One region of the Agrobacterium sp. 22-209-1 genome, then DNA from elsewhere that is predicted to be linked to it. Evidence: predicted binding sites of a transcription regulator. Region 1 holds the regulator's gene; the other holds the start of a gene.
The links. The regulator LexA, encoded in region 1, represses DNA repair genes until DNA is damaged. The targets are predictions, from matches to a motif close to TGTTCNNNNTGTGTTCNG.
Positions count from the first base shown of each region.

Region 2: ACQZ48_RS05375 (PA0069 family radical SAM protein) is a predicted target of LexA. The motif match lies at 6,595-6,612, and genes of this name have one in related genera.

Region 1 is NZ_JBNWCH010000004.1:171,030-182,961, forward strand. It holds gene ACQZ48_RS11970 (ComEC/Rec2 family competence protein) at 1-777, shown strand, start outside; gene ACQZ48_RS11975 (glutathione S-transferase family protein) at 797-1,474, opposite strand; gene lexA (transcriptional repressor LexA) at 1,728-2,450, opposite strand; gene ACQZ48_RS11985 (ABC transporter ATP-binding protein) at 2,749-3,471, opposite strand; gene ACQZ48_RS11990 (branched-chain amino acid ABC transporter ATP-binding protein/permease) at 3,468-5,240, opposite strand; gene ACQZ48_RS11995 (branched-chain amino acid ABC transporter permease) at 5,242-6,276, opposite strand; gene ACQZ48_RS12000 (ABC transporter substrate-binding protein) at 6,427-7,575, opposite strand; gene ACQZ48_RS12005 (acyl-CoA dehydrogenase family protein) at 7,643-9,235, opposite strand; gene ACQZ48_RS12010 (SDR family oxidoreductase) at 9,240-10,001, opposite strand; gene ACQZ48_RS12015 (feruloyl-CoA synthase) at 9,998-11,833, opposite strand.
Region 2 is NZ_JBNWCH010000002.1:221,659-233,590, forward strand. It holds gene ACQZ48_RS05340 (AtpZ/AtpI family protein) at 63-428, shown strand; gene ACQZ48_RS05345 (F0F1 ATP synthase subunit A) at 489-1,238, shown strand; gene ACQZ48_RS05350 (F0F1 ATP synthase subunit C) at 1,312-1,539, shown strand; gene ACQZ48_RS05355 (F0F1 ATP synthase subunit B) at 1,619-2,260, shown strand; gene ACQZ48_RS05360 (F0F1 ATP synthase subunit B) at 2,262-2,747, shown strand; gene ACQZ48_RS05365 (S41 family peptidase) at 3,076-4,251, opposite strand; gene ACQZ48_RS05370 (ribonuclease HII) at 4,334-4,987, opposite strand; gene ACQZ48_RS05375 (PA0069 family radical SAM protein) at 5,322-6,479, opposite strand; gene ACQZ48_RS05380 (glycosyltransferase family protein) at 6,754-7,272, shown strand; gene ACQZ48_RS05385 (FAD-binding oxidoreductase) at 7,286-8,719, opposite strand; gene ACQZ48_RS05390 (L-threonylcarbamoyladenylate synthase) at 8,770-9,747, opposite strand; gene ACQZ48_RS05395 (DUF6656 family protein) at 9,813-10,421, opposite strand; gene ACQZ48_RS05400 (aromatic ring-hydroxylating oxygenase subunit alpha) at 10,753-11,932, shown strand, end outside.

The sequences.
Region 1 (11,932 bases):
GGCGCTTTCATCGGCATTGCCTCTGTGGGTTTTCTGCTGCTGGCATTGCTGCGCACCCGTTTGGCGCTACTCGGCTTGCCCACTCTGATATTGGCCTTCGGCCTCTCTGGAGCCGTCGCCCAACGCGGTCTGCCTGATCTGCTTGTCCATGAGGAAGGCAAGCTGGTGGCGCTTCTGGACGAGGGCAGGGTCTACACCACAAAAACGCGGCCGCAGGGCTTCATCTATGAGCAATGGCAGAGGGCGCTGCTGTTGCCTGAAAAACCGCTCCCACCGGTCTTTCTCAAGACGGGGGCTCCGACAACAACCGTTGCTCTCACCACAAAATCCAAGCTTGCGCCGGAGGACATGAAGGTCGTGGCCCGAGAGATGATAACGACGCTGAGAGATGCCGCGCCCGGTGTCTTCACCTGCAGGACAGGCATCTGGTGTGCGGCGCGCGCGAAAAGCGGCGAGTTTATCATCGTGCTGGAAGACGGTCGGTTTGCCGGGAAAGCCTGTGACATCGCCGATATCGTCATCGTCTCCCGCAGAACCTCGTTTACGCAATGCCGCTCGGGTGCCCTACTGCTCAATCGCGACATATTAAGGCGCATCGACTCGGTAGAGATAAATTTCGCCGGCAGCGATCAGGCGGGGGTGGTGGGGCGGATGCGCGCTGCAACCGCCAGCACCAACAGGCCGTGGAGCGAACATCGCTTCTACGACTGGAAAAGCGGGCGCTTTGACCGTGATGTGCCTGAAGCCGTCACCCGGTTGCTGACGGCATCGCAGTGAGTGCTGCCAGCATGATTTGTCAGGCCGTGGCGCGCAAATCCGCGGTCAATTCGCCAATGCTGCCGATCTCTTCTTCATGCGGCAGATCGCGCCAGATTTCCTTCAGTCCGGCCTCATACCATTCGCGCATGGCGGGCAGGGAGAGCAGCCTGTCACAATAGGCCTTCGCCGCTGGCGAAAGATCGGCGCCATAGGTCTGGAAACGGAACGCCACCGGGCAGAAGAAGGCGTCGACCGCCGTGAATTTCTGACCGGCGAGAAACGGTCCGCCGAATTTTGCGAGGCCTTCGCTCCACAGCGCATCAATGCGTTTTATGTCGGCGGCAAGCCCGGCATCGCCGCCCTTCGGTTTTACGCGGATACCGACCGACATTGGATAGAGATTGCGCAGCGAAGAGAAGCCCGCATGCATTTCACTTGCCGCCGAGCGTGACCAGGCCCGTGCCTGCTTGTCACTTGCCCAGACACCCTGATGTCTCTCGGCCAGATATTCGGCAATCGACAGCGATTCCCAAACCGTCACGCCCTCATCAACAAGGCACGGCACCTTGCCCGTCGGCGAAAAGCTGGAGAAGGCAACACCTTCGCCAAAGGGAACGAGTTTTTCATTAAAGGCGATGCCGAGCGTGCGCATCAAAACCCAGGGCCGCAGCGACCATGAGGAATAGTTCTTGTTGGCAATATAAAGATCGTACATGGCGTTTTTCCCCAGATAGGATGCGCATTTCTATATCTGCGAATGGTCTTGGAATATCGCAAAGAATCCATGGCTCCCATAACGCCAATTGATGGATGGGCCGTCGTGCACAACCGCATTTTCGCAACGACGAGCGCGTTTGCCATTTAAAAAAGAAAAGGCGCATCAATTCAACGAAATGACGCGCCCTTCATCTTGCAGGCCAGATATGCCGCCGTTCAACCGTTTCGGCTTATCCAAACCGGCGGCGGCATCAATGATATCTGCGGATCAACCCAACCAGCTTGCCCTGTATCTTCACCCGATCAGGCCCGAAAATGCGGGTCTCATAGGCCGGGTTCGCAGCTTCCAGCGCGATGGAGGCTCCCTTGCGGCGGAAACGCTTCAGGGTCGCTTCTTCATCATCCACCAGCGCGACGATGATATCACCCGGATTGGCCGTATTGCCGTTGCGGATGATAACGGTATCGCCATCAAAAATGCCGGCCTCGATCATCGAATCGCCTTTGACCTCAAGCGCGTAATGTTCGCCCGAACCCAGCATATCCACTGGTACGGCCACATCATGGGTGTTGTTCTGGATGGCGGAAATCGGCACACCGGCGGCGATGCGGCCCATGACCGGCACGGTGACGGCACCGCCGAGATCATTGGCAGGCGCCTTGGGGGTCGCGGCCGGCTCCGGCGCCTTCGGCTTGCCCAGGCTGCCTTCGATGACGCTCGGTGAGAAACCACGCTGCGGCCTTGCGCCCGGCGTATAGGCCTCAGGTAATTTTATCACTTCCAGCGCTCGCGCCCTGTTGGGTAGCCGGCGAATAAACCCGCGCTCTTCGAGTGCGGTAATCAGCCGGTGAATGCCGGATTTGGAAGCAAGATCGAGTGCGTCCTTCATTTCATCGAAGGAGGGCGGCACGCCGGACTCTTTCATTCTTTCATGAATGAAGAGAAGCAATTCCTGCTGTTTGCGCGTGAGCATGAGGAAAACACCCTTGAGAATCGTCGTTGAAGTCGCGAAACAAATACAGAACGAACACTATATGTTCCATATGTGTTCCGCAATCCCCTAAAATTTCGTGAAGGGTGCATCTCAGATGGTGATTTGATATTCGAAAGCCTGAACTGCCGAGAGCCGGTAGGGTTGGTGACTATTTTGATAATCGGAGGAACTGCCGTCTGAAGTGGGCAATTGAAGGCAGCTCTGTGTTTCAGGCATCCGGTACGACGATCCGTCCGTCTAAGACGGCAAATCGCTCATATCCGTTACGAGGATTTTCTTAGAGGGCGTGTTCGCCCGGTCCGAGATAGCTCGCCATCAGTGCCGGATCGACGGCGAGTTCGGCGGCCGGGCCTGAGCGGCGGACCTCGCCGAGTTCGACGAGGTAGGCCTCGTCGGCGATTTCAAGCGCGGCGCGGGCGTTCTGTTCGACCAGCAGGATGGAGACACCGGTACGACGCAGTTCGGCAACGATGCGCAGGATTTCGGCGACGATCAACGGCGCAAGCCCGAGACTAGGCTCATCCAGCAGCAAAAGCCTCGGCCGGCTCATTAGTGCCCGGGCGAGCGCCAGCATCTGCCTTTCGCCGCCGGAAAGCGTTCCGGCAAGCTGCTTGCTGCGCTCGCGAAGGCGTGGAAAGAGTGCGTGTATTTCCTCACGGGTTTCGTTGCGCTCCTGGCGTGAGCGCAGGAATCCGCCGAGCTCGATATTATCCTCGACGGTCATCGACCCGAACAATTCGCGCCTTTCCGGCACGAGGCAAAGGCCAGCGGCAACCCGGGCCTCGATGGTATCGGGCACTGGCGCGCCGTCGTAAAGAATGGTCCCGCGCGAAGGCACGACGCCCATGATGGCGTTGAGCAGCGTGGTCTTGCCCGCCCCGTTTGCTCCGATGACCGTGACGATGCTGCCGGATGTCATGGAAAGCGAGATGCCATGCACCACCTCCGCCCGGCCATAGGCAACGTGGATGTCTTTGATGTCGAGTAGATGTCCGCTCACGCTGCACCCCCAAGATAAGCCGCGATCACGGCTGGATGTTGCCTGATTTCAGCCGGCTTGCCTTCGGCGATCAGGGTGCCGAAATCGAGGACGACGATGTGATCGACCAGCCCCATGACGAAACCCATGTCATGCTCGACGAGCAGCACGCTCACGCCCTCGGCCCGCAGTTTTTTCAGCAGTGTGGCGAGCTCCTGCTTTTCGCCGTGGCGCAGACCGGCCGCCGGTTCGTCGAGCAGCAGAAGCGTCGGGTTGAGGCAGAGCGCGCGAGCAATTTCCAGAATTCGGATCTGCCCGAGAGCGAGGTCGCCGGCGGGACGGTCGCGATGAGCACCGAGACCGACGCGATCGAGCTGATGGGCGGCTTCGGCAAGCAGCGCCTGCTCCTGTTTTCGCTCCAGCCGTAAGAAGCTCCGGAAAACGCCGGCATTGCCACGCAGATGCGCGCCGAGAGCGACATTTTCGAGCACCGACATGGTTGGAAGGACCTTGGCATGCTGAAAGGTTCTGGCGATGCCGCGTTTGGCGATCAGCCGGGGATTGAGGCCTGAAAGCTTCTGTCCCTGATAGGTGACGTTGCCGCCGGAAAGGCCGAGGATGCCGGTGATGAGATTGAAAGTCGTGCTCTTGCCGGCGCCGTTCGGGCCGATCAGGCCGACGATCTGCCCGGCCTTGATATCGAAGCTGACATCGTTGACCGCCGTCAGTCCGCCAAATGTCTTCCGCACCCGATCGACCCCGACCAGCGGACTGCCGGGCGCAGGCATGTCCCGCGATTCAAGACTGGCGCCGTCGCGGCGGATGGCGCGCGGCGGCCGGGCCGGCAGGTATTTTTCCAGAAGTGGCCAAAGACCGTCGCGCGAGAGCTGTAGGATCAGGACGAGCAGCACGCCGAACACGATCATTTCTACATTCACCGAGGTGCCGACAAGGCCGGGCAGGACCCGTTGCAGCACCTCTTTTAACACCAGCACCACGGCTGCGCCGAAGATGGCGCCCACAACCCGGCCCGAACCACCGACGACGGCCATCAGCATATAGGTGATGCCCATGTCGAGCCCGAAAGGCGTCGGGTTTATCGACCGCTGCATATGGGCGTAAAGCCAGCCGGACAGCGCTGCTACAACGGCTGCGAAGACGAAGACGGTCAGTTTGGCCCGCTCGATATTCACGCCGAACGCCTCCGCTGCCTGCGAGCCGCCACGCAGGGCGCGAATGCCGCGCCCGACACGGCTGTCGAGCAGGTTCTGCGCGCCGATCGCCACGGCAACGACGAATATCCAGATCACGTAATAGATCGAGCTGCTGCTCATCAGCGGTTCGTTGCCGACCGAGAGTGGTGGAATGCCGGAGATCCCGTCATACCGGCCGAGGAGTTCGATGCGACCGAAAAGGTAATAGATCGCAAGCCCCCAGGCGATGGTGCCGAGCGGCAGGTAATGTCCGGAAAGCCTGACTGTCATCAGCCCTAGCGGCAGGGCCACGATGACGCCGACAACGAGAGACACCGGTAGCGTGAGCCAGGGTGAAAAGCCGTAGGCCGTGGTCAGAACCGCCGTCGTATAGGCGCCGAAACCGCAAAAGGCCGCCTGACCGAAGGAGGTCATGCCACCAACGCCGGTCAACAGCACGAGCCCGATGGCGACCAGAGATGCAAGCCCGATATTGTTGGCGAGCGTCACCCAGAATGGTGGAACCGGCAGCAGCGGGAAGGCGGCGACGAGAAGAAGCGCGGCAATGGCGGGATAGAGGTGTCTGCCGAGGGTCATATCACTCTTCCTCATGATGGCTGGCGCCGAAGGAAAGCCAGATCAGCACCGGCACGATGAGACCGAACACGATGATTTCCTTGAAATCGCTGGCGAAGAAGGACGCAAAGGCCTCAATCAGCCCGACACCGATCGCGGCAATGGCAGTAACGGGGAAGCTTGCCATGCCGCCGAGAATGGCAGCAACGAAGCCCTTGAGGCCGATCAGGAAGCCCGTGTCGTAGAAGATGGTGGTGATTGGACCGATCAGCACGCCTGATATGGCCGCGATTGCGGCGGCAAGCACAAAGGCGGTGACACCGGTCAGTTCCGTTCGAACACCGACAAGTCGCGCGCCGAGCCGGTTGATGGCCGTTGCTTTCAGGGCCTTGCCAAGCAACGTCTTTTCGAAGAAGAAGTAGAGGCCGACCATCACGAGGATCGTCGCGAGATAGATGAAGATGCTTTGCGCGCTGACGAGCATCGGCCCGAGCGTGAAGCCCGCGTCGCTCAACGGCGCTGCGCGCAGGCCCTCCGGGCCGAAAAAGGCAAGCCCGAGCCCCATCAGTGCCAGATGCACGCCAACGGAAGCAATGAGAAGCACAAGCACGGAGGCGTCGGCAAGCGGTCGGTAGGCGATACGATAGACGTAATATCCCATCGGGGCGATGATGGCGATGGTGATGAGGGCGCGCAGGAACGATGGCAGCTGCATGGGTGCCAGAATGGCGACCAGCCCATAGATCAGACCCGGGAGCGCAACGTTGATGGCCATCGCGCGCAGCAGCGGCGAAAGGCGCATGCCCCGCCGCATTCCCCAAAGGTCGAGAACGAGGGCCACAGCGCTCATGCACAACAGCAGCTTCAGCGTGCCAGGCACGCGCCCGGCATCGAGCAGCGCCAGCGTCAGCGCGCCATGGGCGACAAACTCACCTTGCGGAATGAAGATCACCCGGGTGACGGCGAAGACCAGAACGATAGCGAGCCCCAGCAGCGCGTAGATCGCGCCATTGGTGACGCCGTCCTGGATCAGGAATGTGGCAATAGTCGCGTCCAAAATGCACCCTTTGGTTTGGCTCTCGGTAAGGCGTGACGAATAGTTCAAGTGCAGGCGATCCGGGGCCGGTTTCGCCACGGCACGCGGCGTTTTCCCTCGTGGGGTAGGCCGGGGAGACAGGCTCCCCGACGGTGTTTCCAGTCCCGCGGATTATTTATCGTCGGGCAGCAGTACGAACTTTCCGTCTTTCGCCGTCAGCAGCACGACGCCCCGCTGGTCGAGGCCATAATGATCGTCGGCCGTGAATTCGTAGACACCGTGCGTGGCGTTATATGGCCCGTTTGTTTCGATGGCATCGCGCAGTGCCATGCGGAATTCGGGCGTGCCGGGCTTTGCCTTCTTGAGCGCAACCGGAACGGCCTTGTTCAGAATCACCATCACATCCCAGACATGCGAGCCGAACTGGGTTCGGGCGTTTGCGCCGAACTTGGCCTCGAGAGCCTTGAGATAGGCAAGGCCCTGTTCCTTGGTGGGCGAGCTATCCGGTTGATCTTCCGCGACCATGACCGGGCCGGAGGAAAACACGGTGTTCTCAACGGCCTTGCCGGCGATCCGCAGGAAATCGAAGGTGACTGCACCCGAAACGACATAAATCTTGCCCTTGAAGCCGCGTTCGCGCACGCCGATCTGGGGCAGGGCGGCACCCGTGCCCGATGCGCCGATGAAGACGGCATCCGGACGTGCGGCAAGCGACTTCAGTACCTGGCCGGAAACAGAGGTGTCGGCGCGGGCATAACGCTCCTCCGCAACCAGTTCGAGACCATAGTCCTTACCCGTGGTCTTCAGCGCATCGACCCACTGCTGGCCGTAGGAATCGGCAAAACCAATAAAGGCGACACGTTTGGTACCGTCCTTCTGCATGCGGGCGAACATGCTCTTCACCAGGACGGTTGAGAACTGCGGCATGACGAAGTTCCATTTCTTCGCGGCCGTTGGCGGAATTGGCGAGAGCGCGAAATGCGGCACTTCCGTCTCATTCGCCACGCCTGCGACAGCAATCGCGGCCGGCGTGAGGGCAGAACCGACGATGACATCCACCTTGTCGTCACTGGCAAAGCGACGCGCATTGGTGGTTGCAACCGAGGGATCACCGGCATCGTCGAGCAGGATGACCTTCAGCTTTTCACCGTCGATTTCGGACGGCCACAATTCGATCGACTGTTTGAGCGGTATACCCAGCGCAGCGCCCGGTCCGGTCGTGGGTATGGTCACACCAATGGTGATATCGGCGAAAGCCGAGCCTGCCGTCATCGTCAGGGCAACAGCCGTTGCCATCCATGTCATTATACGCTTTTTCATTGTCTCTCCTCCCAATGAGCGGACGTTCACGAACGCCCGGAAAATGCATTTCAATATATCGTCGAGATCAGGCCGCTTCTCCCGCCGTCGATTGCTGCAGCGCGGAAACGGCCTCCACCCGAACAGCCAGCCAGGCGGCGAAAGCGTCCCATGCGGCGTTCAGATAGGCGTTGGCCTGCCAGAGGCCCGCCTCAGGCTGATCCACGAGTGCGGCCATGCGCTGGCTCTCGGCCTCGAACGCGTTAAGAGTTGCCTCCGCGGCTCTTGCTGTTGCAGCCGGACAATTGGCGAGATCCTCGCGGGCGCGTTTCAGAAAAACGTCGAGGCCTTTTCCGCCTTCTCGCCACAGCCGGCGGGTCAGAAGGTCGATGGCCTGCATGCCGGTGGTGCCTTCGTAAATGGTCATCACGCGCGCATCGCGCAGATATTGCTCCAGTGGCCATTCCCGCGTGTAACCCGCCCCGCCCAAGATCTGTATGGCCTGATTGGAGACTGTGAAGCCGGCATCCGCGCCGAAATTCTTGACGAGCGGCAAGAGCCAGCGCGACAGCGCCTGCAAATCGTCGCGCAAATTCTCGTCCGGCTCAAGGCGCGCGAGGTCCATGACGGTGGCAAGTTCGAGCGTTGCAGCACGCAGGGTTTCCGTGCGCAGCCGTGCCTCTTCGAGCTGGCGGCGGACATCGGGATGGTGTGCGATCGGGATGGCCGGTTTTGCCGGATCGCCACCCTGGTGACGCTCCTGCGCGTAGGTTTCCGCAATGTCGATGGCGGCCGAGGCGAGTCCCAGCCCCTGACATCCCGTTTGCAGGCGCATCAACTCGATCATTGCAAACAGCTGGGCAAGACCGCGTCCCTCCTCGCCGAGTAAAATGCCGCGCGCAGCTTCAAAGCGCAGGGCGCAGGTGGGCGAGCCGTGCAGGCCCATCTTTTCCTCGATGCGGTCAACGCTGATGCCGTTACGTTGCCCGTCGATTTCATCGGGCACAAGAAACAGGCTGAGGCCGCGTGTCCCGGTTTCCTCACCTGTACGGGCAAGCAGACAGTGGCAGATACGGGTCGCCATGTCGTGATCGCCGAAAGATATCCAGATTTTCGAACCGGTGATGCGCCACGCACCGTCTCTCAAGGCAGCGCGGCTGCGCAGCCGCGCGAGATCAGAACCGGCATCCGGCTCGGAGATGCAGATGGTCGCCGCCCATTCGCCGCGTGCAAGATACGGAACCCATTCCTTCGCAACGGCATAATCCGCCACCTCGGCGATCAAATGGCAGGCCGCACGGGTAGACCCGGAGGCCATCATCAACGCCACACAGCCGCGTTCGAAAAGCGGTGCACAGGCGGTCTGGATCGAAAGCGGCAGGCCCTGGCCACCGAAGCGTTCCGGCACGTCCATGGCGAGCCAGCCATTGCCTGCATGCTGGCTGAAAGCATCACCGAAACCGTCGGGAACAAGAACGCGGCCATCGACGACAGTACAGCCCTGACGATCAGCCGCTGTGTTCAGCGGCGCAAGAACGGTTTCAGCAAAGCGCGCCGCTTCATCGAGAACGGCCTCTACGAGAGCATCGTCACAATCGCCGCGAATCGACTGGATACGACGCCAGCCCGGCGTTGCTTTCAGAAGCTCTAATGTGCTTGTCGCCTGCGTTGAAAAACTCATCGCATCACCGCGGCTGCATGCGGATCGCGCCATCCAGACGGATGACTTCGCCGTTCATGTAATCGTTTTCGATAAGAAACCGGACCGCGTCGGCGAATTCGGCGGGATCGCCGAGCCGGGACGGATGGGGTATCTGGCTCGCAAGGCTTTCCTGAACTTCCTGTGGCAAACCCTGAAGCAGGGGCGTCATGAAAATGCCCGGCGCGACGGTGTTGACCCGAATGCGGAAGCGGGCAAGTTCACGCGCCGCGGGCAAGGCCAGTGAAACGATGCCGCCTTTCGATGCCGCATAGGCTGCCTGTCCGACCTGACCTTCGAAGGCGGCAACCGAGGCGGTATTGACGATCACGCCGTTGTCTGCGCCGTCCATCGGCTCCGCCTCAGCCATACGGGCGGCGGCAAGCCGCATCATATTGAACGTACCGATCAGGTTGACGCGGATAACCTTTTCGAAATCACCAAGCGTCTGAGGGCCTTCGCGCCCGAGAATGCGGCCGGCCGTGCCCACCCCCGCACAATTGACGAGAATGCGAAGCCCGCCCTTGGCGGAGGCTGCCGCGTCGATCGCGAGCTGCGCATCGGCATCGCTTGCCACATCGCCCTGAACGGCCGTAGCGCCGATTTCCGTCGCCAGTTTCTGGCCGGCTTCGCCGTTACGGTCAAAGATGGTGACGGCAGCCCCACGCGCCGCGAGCATTCTGGCCACTGCCGCGCCAAGGCCCGATGCCGCGCCTGTCACAAGAGCGCCTGCGCCTTCGATGTTCATGCTGCCACCTCTTTGCTGACCGTGATGACCTGGGGCGTATCGCCGTAGAGTGCGTCGACCAAATCCCTGCGATGCAGAAGCACGGCACGCTGGTTGATCGACCCCTTGTCGGTCACCTCACCCTTTTCGAAGCGAAGCGGGTCTTCGATGACCAGAAGGCGCATGATGCGACTTGCCGAACCGCTTGCCTGTTTCTGGTGAGCGGAAAGCCTTGCGGCAATCTGGACCCTGACATTGGGATGCTGGATGATCTCTGCATCGGACAGCTGATGCGAGCCCGGAACAAGCTCGCGCAAGGCCGGCATGAAGGGAACGACGAGCGCCCCCAGTTCAGAGCGGTTTTCGCCGGTTATGACGGCGTCACGGATGAGGCCCGAAAACATGTTGACGAATTGAGCACGCAAAGGCCCGACCGCAACCCAGGTGCCTGTCTGTAGCTTGAAATTCTCGGCCATGCGGCCATCGAAATAAAACCCCCGGCGCGGATCGTCAGAAACTGCGAACTTCACGGTATCGCCGATGCGGTAGAAGCCCTCCTTATCAAAAGCGGCTGCCGTCAGTTCGGAGTTTCGCCAGTAACCCGGCGTGATATTGGGGCCTTTCAGCCTCAGCTCATATCGATCATCGACCGGCACGAGCTTCATTGTCACGCCCTGCGCCGGGATGCCGATATTGCCGGGTTTATCCTGCGGTTCGGTGCAGAACAGCGAGAAGGGGGCGGTTTCCGTCGAGCCGAGGCCGGCACCCATCGGAACCGCATGGCCGACCGTCGCAACCGAAAGCTCGATCAGCGCATCCCAGGTGTGCTGGGCCATGCCGGCGCCGGCATACATCAGCAATTTCAAGTCACGAAAGAAGGTGCGGCACAGCGCCTCGTCCTTACGCATCGCCTGAACCAGCATCTCGTGGCCAGCGGGAACGTTGAAATACCAGGTAGGAGAAACGTCGCGCAGATTATCGATGGTCTGGCCGATCAGGGCAGGGCTCGGCTTGCCGCGGTCGATGTAATAGGTGCCGCCATTATAGATGACGAGGTTGAAAACCTTGTTGCCGGCCGCCGTATGGTTCCACGGCGCCCAGTCAACGACAACGGGCGGCTCATCGCGAAAATAGGCATAACAGTCGGCAATCATCTCCTGATTGGAGCACAGCATCCGCTGTGTCTGGATGACGGCTTTGGGCGAACCGGTGGTGCCTGATGTGAAAAGGAATTTGGCGACGGTATCCGGGCCGACCGAATCGAAGGCGTGATCCACCGTCTGCGTGGGTACGGTGTCGAGCAACGCGTCGAACCGAAATGTGTTGGGACGATCTTCCGGCAGATTGCTGAGGCCGACGAGCGGCGTGCCGTCATCGAACACCTCTTGCAGCGCGCGGTGGAACGGTGCCGCATCCTCGGCAAAAACCATTCCGGGTGTGATCTGCCTGCGGATATCGTGAAGCTTGCCGAGATCGGACGAGGTTGCATAGGCCGGAGTGATCGCCGCTGAGGCAATGCCGACATGCTGGGCCGCAAGCACCATCAGCGCATGCTCGATGGAGTTTTCCGAAAGCACCAGAAGCGGCTTTTCGACCGAGAGATCCTTGTCGAGCAGGAACTGGGCGATACGGCGGACCTTGTCGAGGGCCTGCGCATAGCTGACCTCGCGCCACGGCTCACGCCCCTGTCGATCCGCCATCCAGGTGCGATCAGGCGTTGTCACCGCCCAGTGAATGAGGCGCTCATTGAGTTTGCGCGGGTAGGGGCCAAGCGGATCGTTCCGCCAGATCATGATCTCGCCGTTCGGCCGCTTCTCCCATGCGACATCGGGCGACCAAAGCTTCACCTTCATCGTCACGACCTCCTCCCAGACGTCATTCACGCGACCATGCAAATAATCTTTTGTCAAAAAAATGATTACAAGAAAATAATATCCTTGTAAACAAAATGC
Region 2 (11,932 bases), on a different contig from region 1:
CCGTTTACAACTCCAAAGGGTTCTGGCATGGCTGGAACGGAGAAAATGGGTGGGATTTTAAGATGACTGGCAACCGTGGCGATAGTCTGGACGAGCGTCGCAAGCGCCTAGCCGATGAGTTGGCGAAGGTGAAGGCGGAGGATGAGGCGGAAGTGAGGGCGGAGACCAACGCTGCGGAAAACCGGAAAGGTTTTGCGATGGCGGTCAAGCTCTCATCGGAGTTCATTTCTGCCATCGTGGTCGGCGCTATGCTGGGTTATCTTCTGGACTATTTTGCCGGCACGACGCCGTGGGGGATGATCGTTCTTCTTCTTCTCGGTTTCTGCGCAGGCGTATTGAATGTGTTGCGCTCCACGGGCGCGGTGGCCAAGCCGCCGCTACTTGAGAAGGCGGACAGACAGGATGAGGGTGGAAAAGGCGGCCTTTAGGCTGTTTTTCCTTACAGTTGAGATGCCGCGACAGGCGGCGACAGGTAAAGAGGGCAGCCGGTGGCAAACGATCCGACCCATCAGTTCTTGGTGCAGCCGATCATTCCGATCGAAATTGGCGGCGTCGATTTTTCCTTCACCAATGCGTCGCTCTTCATGGTCGCGACCGTGGCTGCGGCTTCCGGTTTCCTTTATTTCGCAACGTCGAACCGCGGTCTGATCCCGACGCGCATGCAGTCCGTTGCCGAAATGTCCTATGAATTCATCGCCTCCATGCTGCGCGAAGGCGCCGGCAAGAAGGGCATGGTGTTCTTCCCGTTCGTGTTCTCGCTCTTCATGTTCGTGCTGACGGCCAACCTTCTCGGCATGTTCCCGTATTTCTTCACGGTCACCAGCCAGATCATCGTCACCTTCGCGCTCGCCTGCCTCGTTATCGGCACGGTCGTCGTTTATGGTTTTTACAAGCACGGCCTGCATTTCTTCGGCATCTTCGCCCCTTCGGGCGTGCCGAAGGCGCTTTTGCCGCTGGTCGCGTCGATTGAAATGATCTCGTTCCTGTCACGCCCGATCAGCCTTTCCGTTCGTCTTTTCGCGAACATGCTGGCCGGCCATATCACGCTCAAGGTTTTCGCAGGCTTTGTCGCCTCCATGAGCGCGCTCGGCGCACTCGGCGTCGGCGGTGCTGTCCTGCCTCTCATCATGACGGTCGCCATGACCGCTCTCGAATTTCTCGTTGCCTTCCTGCAGGCTTATGTGTTCGCGGTACTGACTTGCATGTACCTGAACGACGCCGTGCATGGTGGTCACTGAGAAGTAAAGTCGCTGGCCCCGGCAACGGGCGCCAAAAGATAGCCGCAACAACCTATATCTCAAGGAGTCTCACATGGAAGCGGAAGCAGCAAAGTACATCGGCGCAGGTCTCGCATGCCTCGGCATGGCTGGTACGTCCCTCGCACTCGGCCGTATCTTCGGTGATTACCTGTCCGGCGCACTGCGCAACCCCTCTGCTGCCGACAGCCAGTTCGGCCGTCTGGTATTCGGCTTCGCCGTTACGGAAGCTCTGGGCATCTTCTCGCTGCTCGTAGCTCTCCTTCTCCTGTTCGCTGTTTAATACCGGCATCAGGTCTGGATCACGGCCCGCGAATGGCGTGCCGTGATCCTTCGCATTTGCAGTACCCCTGGAGGTGAGCATGTTCGTGACCGAGGCTTATGCCCAGTCAGCACCGACCGTAGGTGAAACGCATACGGAAACTCCGGCTGTCGGTCAGCCGCAACCGGAAGCCACGCACACGGAAACCGGTGTGGCGCACGGCGCCGAACACGGCGCTTCCGGCGTTTTCCCGCCGTTCGACCAGTCTACTTATGCATCGCAGGTCCTGTGGCTGGCGATCACGTTCGGCCTTTTCTATCTGCTCATGCAGAAGGTCATCGTTCCGCGCGTCGGCGGCATTCTCGAGAACCGTCATGGACGCATCGCACAGGATCTCGATGAGGCGGCACGGCTGAAAAGCGAAGCCGACGCAGCCGTCGAGACCTATGAAAAAGAACTCGCGGCAGCCCGCGCCAAGGCAAGCTCGATAGGCTCCGCGGCCCGTGACGCCGCCAAGGCCAAGGCTGATGCCGACCGCGCCGCAATCGAGGCAGGACTTGCTGAAAAGCTTGCCGCCGCAGAAAAGCGCATTGCCGGCATCAGGGATCAGGCATTCGCCGATGTCGGCGCCATCGCCGAGGAAACCGCGACCGCAATCGTTGACCAGCTGGTCGGCGCCAAGGTCAAGGATGCCGACGTCAAGGCCGCCATCGCTGCCGCTTCTGCCGTGAAGGGAGCCTGATATGGCATTTGATGCATCATTTTTCGCTCTCGTCGGTCTCGTCCTTTTCTTCGTTCTGATCGCCTATCTCAAGGTTCCGGGCATGCTCTCCAAGTCTCTGGATGAGCGCGCCCAGAACATCCAGGACGAGCTGGCCGAAGCCAAGCGCCTGCGTGAAGAGGCTCAGCACCTGCTGGCCGAATATCAGCGCAAGCGCAAGGAAGCAGAAGCCGAAGCCGCAGGTATCGTTGCTGCCGCTGAACGCGAAGCAGCAGCGCTGACGGAAGAAGCCAGGCAGAAGACGGAAGAATTCGTCGCCCGCCGTACGGCCCTTTCGGAACAGAAGATCAAGCAGGCCGAAGAAGACGCCATCGGCGCCGTCCGTTCCGCCGCCGTCGACATCGCCATCGCCGCTTCTGAGAAGCTGCTGGCGGAAAAGACAACGGCTGCCGCAAAGGCCAAACTTTTCGCCAACACCATCGGCGAAGTGAAGTCTAAGCTGAACTGAGTTCATCTCGGTATTGTTCAAAACCCCTCCGGCGCAAGCCGTGAGGGGTTTTTTGTTTGAGGTGGAAAAGCTGGTTCGGGATATGGTGCCGCCTGTACTATGGAAATGCGGCATGCGCTCCAGCAGGCCTCCGTCGGAGGGGCGGTGATTGGCTTTATTGTTTTTGATACTCAATGTCGGATTGCGCTTCCGCTCTGCGCCAGAAGCGAACGGATGAAGTGTGCATCGCTGATTGCCGTGGCGCCGAAAGCGAAGGCGGCCATTCCATACCTGGCGCAGCATTTTCCGAGGGTCGACCGTCAGCAGTGTGGGCTTAACCGCCGTTCGTCTAATCGTTCAGACTCTTTAGAACTTGTTGGTAGAATGCGCCTTGTGCGTTCTCAGCAGTAGACCTTACGACCCATTCCCAATCCAAAATCAGTTTTCCTGCCGGGACCATTTGCTGCGCGATTTCAGCCGGTGTGGTTTCGTTGCTGGTTCCGTTCTCCCAGTCGTGAAAGGCCGATGAGTATCGAACGACCGCTCCGCTGACAGGCAAATCGAGTAACCCTCCCTCGGCAAAAAAACTTAACCCGTCGCCCATTTCTTCGCCGATGAGTTTGAGCCTGCGTCCCAGACTATGTTTGAGAATGGCTACAAATACTATCGCTGCGGAAAACGTGAATTTGTCGACAAGCACAGCGACCTGCCCGCCTGCGTTTTCTGAGATGGCGTCGATCAAGGGCATCGTTTGAAGAAAGTCGCCACCGGTGTTTCCGCGAACGTCAATCAAGAGTTTTTTGTTCGGGCAGGCGCTTACATGCTCCGCTGCACCGGAGATGGCTTTCGGCAGCGCAGTTTCGCTTGGATCGAAGAAACTTGGCAATGATATTGAAAGCCCAAGCCCCTGCCAGTCCTCGAGCTCTGCAAATCGCTCGGGTTTCCAGGTTGGATCAGCCTTGCCATGCTCGTTTCTCGGGTAAAGCATCGGTGCAGGAACTGTCTGCCCGTTCTCCAGTTTGAAATTGGATATCCGCCCATTATCGTCTTTCACGCAATATTCGGTCGTATTCTCTTTTGAAGAGAAACCGAGGCGGGTCAATGCATACGGCCATGCGAGAAGAATCGGTCCGATGACCCTTTTCCTCTGACGTGTTCCTGCCAGAAATTTTTCTGCGGCGGCTTCAATTTGGCCCAACGGTGTGCCGTTGACTGCTATCAGCTCTCCTCTTGGCGCAGTTGTTTCCAGTGCCGTTTCAGTTAACTGCACCGCCGTCCCGACGCTCACGAACCTCAGCGGCAGCACCGAGATGCAATCGTTCGGGATCAGCCGTGTATGTCCGTTTTGAGGAAGTGCGAGCAGGCGCATCGCAGAAAACAGAAAGGCCTCTTTGGAGCCCTCCAAAGCATAACGTCGGGTGTCACAAATGCAGCTGTCTATCGCCGCCTGTTCGATCCGTCGAAAGCTGGGATCGGTCGGCAGGACGGTGTCCAGAATTTTCTCGAGATCTTGCGTCAGGGACATGATTTACGGTGCGCATAGTTGCTCGTCGATGTCCAGATCGGGTCGATAGCGATTGTTCTGGTTGGAACTCCATTAGTTGTCATCAATCCCGCTTCAGCGGCCGAAAGCTCATCCGGTGCAGCGCGCAAGGCCCGTGGCTTTCAATGGCGCGCAGGTGGGCCGGCGTGCCGTAACCGGCATGGCCTTCGAAGCCGTAGGATGTGTGCACCACACCCGCTCGTTCCATCATCCGGTCGCGGGTCACCTTGGCGACGATCGAGGCGGCGGCGATGGAGAGGGAGCGGGAATCGCCCTTGATGACGGCCTTGGCTTCGCAGGCGATGCCGGGCGGGCGGTCGCGGCCGTCGGCCAAAACGAGGGCAGGGGAGATTTCGAGGCCCAGCACGGCGCGGCGCATGGCGTCGAGGCTGGCGCGCAGGATATTCATGCTGTCGATCAGGCCGGGGCCGGAGGAGGCGACGGATACGATCGAGCTTTCCATGATCTGGACGAACAGGCTTTCCCGTTTCTGCTTCGTCAGCTTCTTGGAATCGTCCATACCCTTGGGAATATTGTCCGGATCGAGAATGACGGCTGCCGCAACCACCGGTCCGGCCAGAGGTCCCCGGCCTGCCTCATCCGTGCCGGCCACGGGCCAGAGGCCCTTCTTTTTCGCTTCCAGTTCGAAGGAAAAATCCGGGCCGGTATCGGCAAGGTCGAAAAGAGCAGGAGAATCGGGTGTGGCCGTGCGTTTCATGCGGCGAAACTCGCATACACACCCGATCTCCTGCAAGCCCCCGGAAGCGGGCGATGACAGGCGCGGTGAGCCGGGGTCAAGGGGCGTGGCTCACCGTGCCCCTGAGGTCATCATGACCTTTGATCCTCCAGCGGGGCGGCGGAGGAAAAACGATCGCACGCGAGGCGGCGGGTTCCGGGGGCAATGTCCGGCAGGCCAGGGAAAACCCGCCGGGCATGTCGTCAGGGGCATGGCCGGTCAGAACGAAGGACCGGCGCTCCTCATAATCTTCTTCCTGATATAGACGCGTCGGCAAGACGGCCTGGATCAACAGGTAGCGCCGTCAGCGCCGGTTTCAAAGCAGCGACAATTGCACCCCCGCACCGCCCGGCGGAACGAAGAGATCGTCGCGCAGATGAATGCCACGGCGGATGAGACCGAGCCTTTTGCTCGCCATTTCGAAACGTCGGCCGATCTGCCAGGCATAGGGGCCTTCACCCTTCATGCGCTTGCCAAACTCCGCATCGTAATCCTTGCCGTCACGCATGGAGCGCACCAGCGACATGACGTGGCGGTAGCGGTCCGGATAGTTGCGCAACAGCCAGTCGCGAAACAGCGGGCTCACCTCCAGCGGCAACCGCAAAAGCACATAAGACGCCTCGGTCGCACCGGCGGCCTTGCCGGCCTCGAGAATACGTTCGATCTCATGATCGTTGAGCGCCGGAATGACGGGCGCCATCATCACGGCCACGGGAATGCCGGCATCGGTCAGCGCCTTGACGGCTTCCAGCCGCTTCTCCGGCGTGGCGGCGCGCGGTTCCATGTTGCGCGCGAGCTTCCGGTCCAGTGTGGTGACGGAAATACCGACCTTGGCGAGCCCCTTTTGGGCCATGGGCGCTAGAATGTCTATATCCCGCTTGATCAGCGCCGATTTGGTGACGATGGCGACGGGATGATCGGCCTTGGCCAGCACTTCCAGTATCTGCCGCATGATGCGCCATTCGCGCTCGATCGGCTGATAGGGGTCGGTATTGGTGCCGATGGCGATCACCCGCGGCTTGTAACCCGGCTTCGCCAGTTCCCGTTCCAGCAGCTTCGCCGCATCCGGCTTGGCGAAGAGTTTGGCTTCGAAATCCAGTCCGGCGGAAAGCCCCATATAGCTGTGCGTGGGGCGCGCAAAGCAATAGATGCAGCCATGTTCGCAGCCGCGATAGGGATTGATGGAGCGGTCGAAGGGGATATCGGGTGATTCATTGCGGGTGATGATGCTGCGCGGCTTTTCAACCTGCACTTCGGTGCGGAATTCCGGCATGTCCTCAAGAGTCTGCCAGCCATCGTCGAAAACCTCGTGCTGCAGGGTCTCGAAGCGCCCATCCGGGTTCAGCCCGGCGCCACGGCCGCGACGGCGGTCGATCTCGATGCGCAGGCCGGATGCATCGGCCAGCGCATTGGCAATATCCGGCATATGGCTCGGCTGGAAGGCAGCCTGCCCCGAAAGCGTATGGTTTCTCATCTGGATGCTCCCAGGACGCCGCACGCCTTTCGAGGCACGCTCAACGCCCTAAACCGTTTCCATCCGCACAGGCTTTCAACCGCCTGCCGAATGATTAAATTCCTACATCAGGAATGAGAACAATACAAGAACAAAATTGCAAATTCGGCTCGTTCTCCAGAGGTGGGCGCGGCCCCGTCCGGAGACTGTGCGCCGGCTGGGCAAGGACAGCCTTGGATTTTTACCGCGATGAGCGTAGTGGCAATTTATTGTGCGATGCGTTAGAGCTATGCAGATGTTGACAGTCATAATGGAATGCCGGGATCACGAGCCGGAACTGGCGCACACATTGTCTGCGCTCGTCACCGGGGCCGTGGAGGGGCTTGTAAGCGATGTTGTGATCCTCGATCACGGTTCGCGCGATGGATCGTCGCGCGTCGCCGATGCCGCCGGCTGCCGTTTTTATGGGCAGTGGGACATCGAAGACGTGGTGAAGTCTGCACGCGGCGGCTGGCTGCTTCTGATCGAGCCCGGCGCGCGCCCGCAGGCGGGCTGGATCGACGAGATTCTCGAATATGTGGCGATCTGCGCGCAGCCGGCCCGCTTTTCGCCCTCGCGCTATCACCGGCGCAATGTCCTCAGCCGTATGCTGCGGCGTATTCCGCCATTGGAACACGGATATCTTCTGCCAAAGAAGCATGCGGTGTCGATTGCGAAATCGGGCATGAGCCTGACACAATTTGTCGGCACGCAGAAGCCGCGCCGGCTGAATGCGGAAATGGTGCCCGCCTGGGCGCTGCGGGCCTCGGCGTAAGCTTGAGGCCGCTTTACCCGGCCAGAACCTTGCCGGGGTTCATGATGCCGGCAGGATCGAAAGCGTGCTTGATGCGCCGCATCAGTTCCATTTCGATGCCGGGGCGGATGGCCGCCAGCTCGTCGCGCTTCAATTGCCCGATGCCGTGTTCGGCCGAAATGGAGCCGCCGAGCGACAGCACGATGCCATGCACGATCTCGTTCATGTCGCGCCAGCGGCCAATGAATTCGGCCTTGTCGGCTCCCACAGGCTGGGAAATATTGTAGTGAATATTGCCGTCGCCCAGGTGTCCGAAGGCGCAGACGCGGGCGCCCGGGATGGTGGCAAGAACCGCCTTTTCCGCCGTCGCCATGAATTCCGGTATTTTCGACACCGGAACGGAAACATCGTGCTTGATCGAGCCGCCTTCGGGTTTCTGCGCCTCCGACATGCTTTCGCGCATATGCCAGAGCGCCTGCCGCTGCGCTTCGGACGCGGCGATCACCGCATCCTGAACCAGCCCCGCCTCAAAACCGCGCTCCAGCAGCGATTGCATCATGCTATCCGCCGTCTCGGCCGAATCGGAGGTGGAGATATCGATGAGCGCGTACCAATCATGCGGCTGTTCCAGCGGATCGCGCACGCCGGGAATATGCCGGGCGGTGAATTCGACGCCGATTCGCGGCATGAGTTCGAAGCCGGTCAGCGCCGTGCCGCAGAGATTGGAGGCCATTTCGAACAGTTTCAGCGCGTCTTCGGTGGAGGTGAGCCCCGCAAAGGCCACCTGATGGCCGAGTGGCTTCGGGAAGAGCTTCAGCACCGCGCCGGTGATGATGCCAAGCGTGCCTTCGGAACCGATGAAGAGATCGCGCAGATCGTAACCCGTATTATCCTTTTTCAGCCGGCGCAGCCCGTTCCAGATTTCGCCGGTCGGCAGCACGACTTCCAGCCCGAGGCAGAGCTGGCGCATATTGCCATAAGCGAGCACCGCCGTGCCGCCGGCATTGGTGGCGAGATTGCCGCCGATGCGGCAGGACCCTTGAGAGCCGAGCGACAGCGGGAACATCCGCTCCACGGAATCAGCAGCCTTGTGAATGTCATCGAGAATGCAGCCGGCATCCGCCACGATGATATTGGCGACCGGATCGATATCGCGAACGCGGTTCATGCGCTCCAGCGACAGGATGATGTCGGTGCCATCAGCGCGCGGTGTCTGTCCGCCCACGAGGCCGGTGTTGCCGGTCTGCGGCACGATGGCGGTGCCGGTTTCGCTGGCGAGCTTGAGGATGGCGGCAACCTCTTCGACCGAACCGGGCCTGATGAGCAGCGGCGAGGCGCCGCGATAAAGCCCGCGATTTTCCACGAGGCGCGGCGCCATTTCCGCCGGGTCGCGGACCGCGTTCTTTTCGCCGACAATGACGGCAAAGCGGTCGAGAATGTCGGAGGAGGGGATGGCGGTGGTCGTCATGGGCGGCGTCTCGCTGGCTTTTGAAACATGGGCGAAAGGATTGGGCGCCGTTAGCCTCGCGGCGCGGCGGCGCGGGACAGGCGGTCGTTGATCGCCTCTCCGAGGCCATGGGTGGGAATGGCGGTGATGGCGATCATGTCTGCGCCGCTTGCATCGGCGGCTTTCAGATAATCGAACAGATTGGCGGCGGCCTCGGCAAGATCGCCGGAAGGGCTGAGATCGAGCACGGCGCGCGCCATCTCTTCGCCGGCAATGGCGACGCTGCCGAATCGGATCAGCGCTTCACCTGGCCGAACCGATGTGGCGTGAAGGCGCACGGCCGCACCCGGCGCATAATGTGATGCCAGCATTCCCGGCGCCTCAATGGCGGCGGCGGCCTTTTTCGGCCGTTCGAGGTTTTTTCCCGCAACGCGTTCTATATCCTCGGTGACGACGCCGCCGGGACGAAGCAGCCGCACCCGGCCATCCTCCTCCACCTTGACAATGGTGGATTCGACGCCGACGGTGGCCGCGCCGCCATCGAGAATGAGATTGATCTTCTGGCCAAGATCCGCCTCCACATGGGCTGCACTTGTCGGGCTGATTTTGCCGGAACTATTGGCGCTGGGGGCGGCGAGCGGCCTGTCGAATCGGCGGATCAGATCACCGGCAAAACCCTGCGGCACACGAATACCGACCGTATCGAGCCCGGCCGTCGCCAGCGAATGAATGTCGCTTCCCGCCTTCAGCGGCAGCACCAGCGTCAGCGGGCCGGGCCAGAAGGCCTTTGCGAGCTTCAGCGATATGGGATCGAAGACGGCGTAACGTTCGGCCATGGCGATATCGGCCACGTGGCAGATCAGGGGGTTGAACTGCGGCCGGCCTTTCGTCTCGTAAATGCGGGTGATCGCCGCCGGATTGGTGGCGTCGGCGGCAAGGCCGTAGACGGTTTCCGTCGGCAGGGCGATGGGTTGGCCGGCGGCAAGCTCCGCCACGGATGCTTGCAGGGCTGTTTCCCGCTCATGTTCAATGTTGATGTGACGCGCCATGATGCTGCCTTTCAGGGCGGTCAATAGCGTATTTCAGGCTGGAATGGAAATCGCTATCGCGGCTTTTATATCGCCTTGATGATCCTGCGCATCTCCTCGGACCGCGCGCCAAGCATCAGCACGTTTTTCAGCGCCACGCGCGGATCGTGGGTCTGGAACAGCAGGCCGCCGCGATGCACGGAGGTATCGACGGCGACCTCCTGGTCGGGAAGCGCGTTGATGGCGACGGCGAAATACATCCGCGAGTAGCGCGCATCGATATTTTCGAAGAAGTTTTCAGCCCCGCTCAGCTCGGCGAAGAAATTCGCGAAATAAAAGGACCAGAGCACATGGCGCTCGGCATCGAAGCTGGTTTTCGCCGCCGTGACGTGACAATAGCCGAGATGCGGCCGGTCATTGAGCAGATGGTGAAAAACCATCTTCGGAAAACGGATGGACTGGTGAAACCCGTTCAGACGGCTGTGGGTGGCGTCGGCGGCAGCTTCCAGCTTTCGCCCCGTCAGAGCAGCCACTTCGTCATGGCTGTAATAGGCACGTTCTTTCGGCAGCCATCGCTCTTCATAACGGCTGATGCGCCCTGTCCGCAGAAAATCGGAATGCGCGGTCTTCGAGCGTATCGGTGCGACCGAATGCATGCTCGCATCGAAATAGCGTATGCGTGTCGCCTTCTCCACCAGGAACACCCTCGTTGCTGCGGTCCGGCAAGATAAATTGGGGTGCGTTAATACTCCGTTGCGCCGCATCCCCCGTTTTCTTACGGGTGGGGAGTAAAGAGTGCGGTATTATGCGTCATATTGCGACGTCGTTGCAGGCGCTAAATAGCTGTCGGATTTAGCAGTGGAATGGCTTGTGGCGGCGGATTGCGCATGTCGCAATTTGTCGCCAATGCGGAAGCCGATGTCGCTGTCTGTGCTGCCGCAAATGACCGCCGGTGTTTAGATGAGTACATGCTTCCGCAACCCCGCAAATGGTGTCGGGCAGGGCGGTTTGATCGAGGATTTGGCCATGGAATTGCGTGATACCGTATTGCGCCAGCTGAAAAACCGCCGCGAAGGCTTCAGCCTGGAGCAGCCCTTCTACACGGACCCGGATTATTTCAAACTGGACATGGAAACCATCTGGTATCGCGACTGGCTGTTTGTCGGCCATGATTGCGAAGTCCAGAAGTCCGGCAGCTATTTCACCGTGCAAGTCGGCGCTTATTCTGTGGTCATCGTTCGCGGCCGTGACGGGCAAATCCGCGCCTTCCACAATTCCTGCCGCCATCGCGGCTCCCGCGTCTGCACCACGCAGAAGGGCCAGTCGGCCCGCCTTGTCTGTCCCTATCATCAGTGGACCTATGATCTCGACGGCAAGCTGCTGTTTGCGCGCCATATGGGCGAAGAGTTCGACAAGGGCGATTTTGGCCTGAAGCCGGTCGCCTGCGAAACCGTCGCCGGTTACGTCTTTATCTGCCTTGCCGATCAGCCGGCCGATTTCGAGCCGATGCGCAAGGAAGTCGAGAGCTACATGGCCCCGCACCGTATCTGGGAGGCGAAGGTCGCGCATGAGAGCACGATCATCGAAAAGGGCAACTGGAAGCTCGTCTGGGAAAATAACCGCGAGTGCTACCATTGCGCCGCAAACCACCCGGAACTGTGCCGCACCTATCCCGAAAACCCGAGCGTGACGGGAACGGACGGCGGTGCGAGCGATCCCGAGATCGGCGGCCACTGGGCGCGCTGCGAGGCCGCCGGCCTGCCGAGCCGTTTCAAGATCGACAAGAACGGACAGTTCCGTGTCGCCCGTATGCCGCTGATCGGTGAGGCGGAAAGCTACACCATGTCCGGCAAGCCCGCCGTGCGTCGGCCGCTGTCTGATGATGTGAGCATCAGCCATATCGGCGCGCTGTTGCTGTTCCATTACCCGACGACCTGGAACCATTTCCTCGGCGACCACACCATTTCCTTCCGGGTGCTGCCGCTCAGCGCCACGGAGACCATGGTCACCACCAAATGGCTGGTGCACAAGGATGCCGTCGAAGGCGTGGACTACGATCTCGAAGACCTCACCCACGTCTGGAACGAGACCAACGATCAGGATCGCCGCATCGTCGAGGAAAATGCCTTCGGCATCCGTTCCCCCGCCTATGAGCCCGGCCCCTATTCCATGGAGGACGAAGGTGGCGTGATGCAGTTCGTCAACT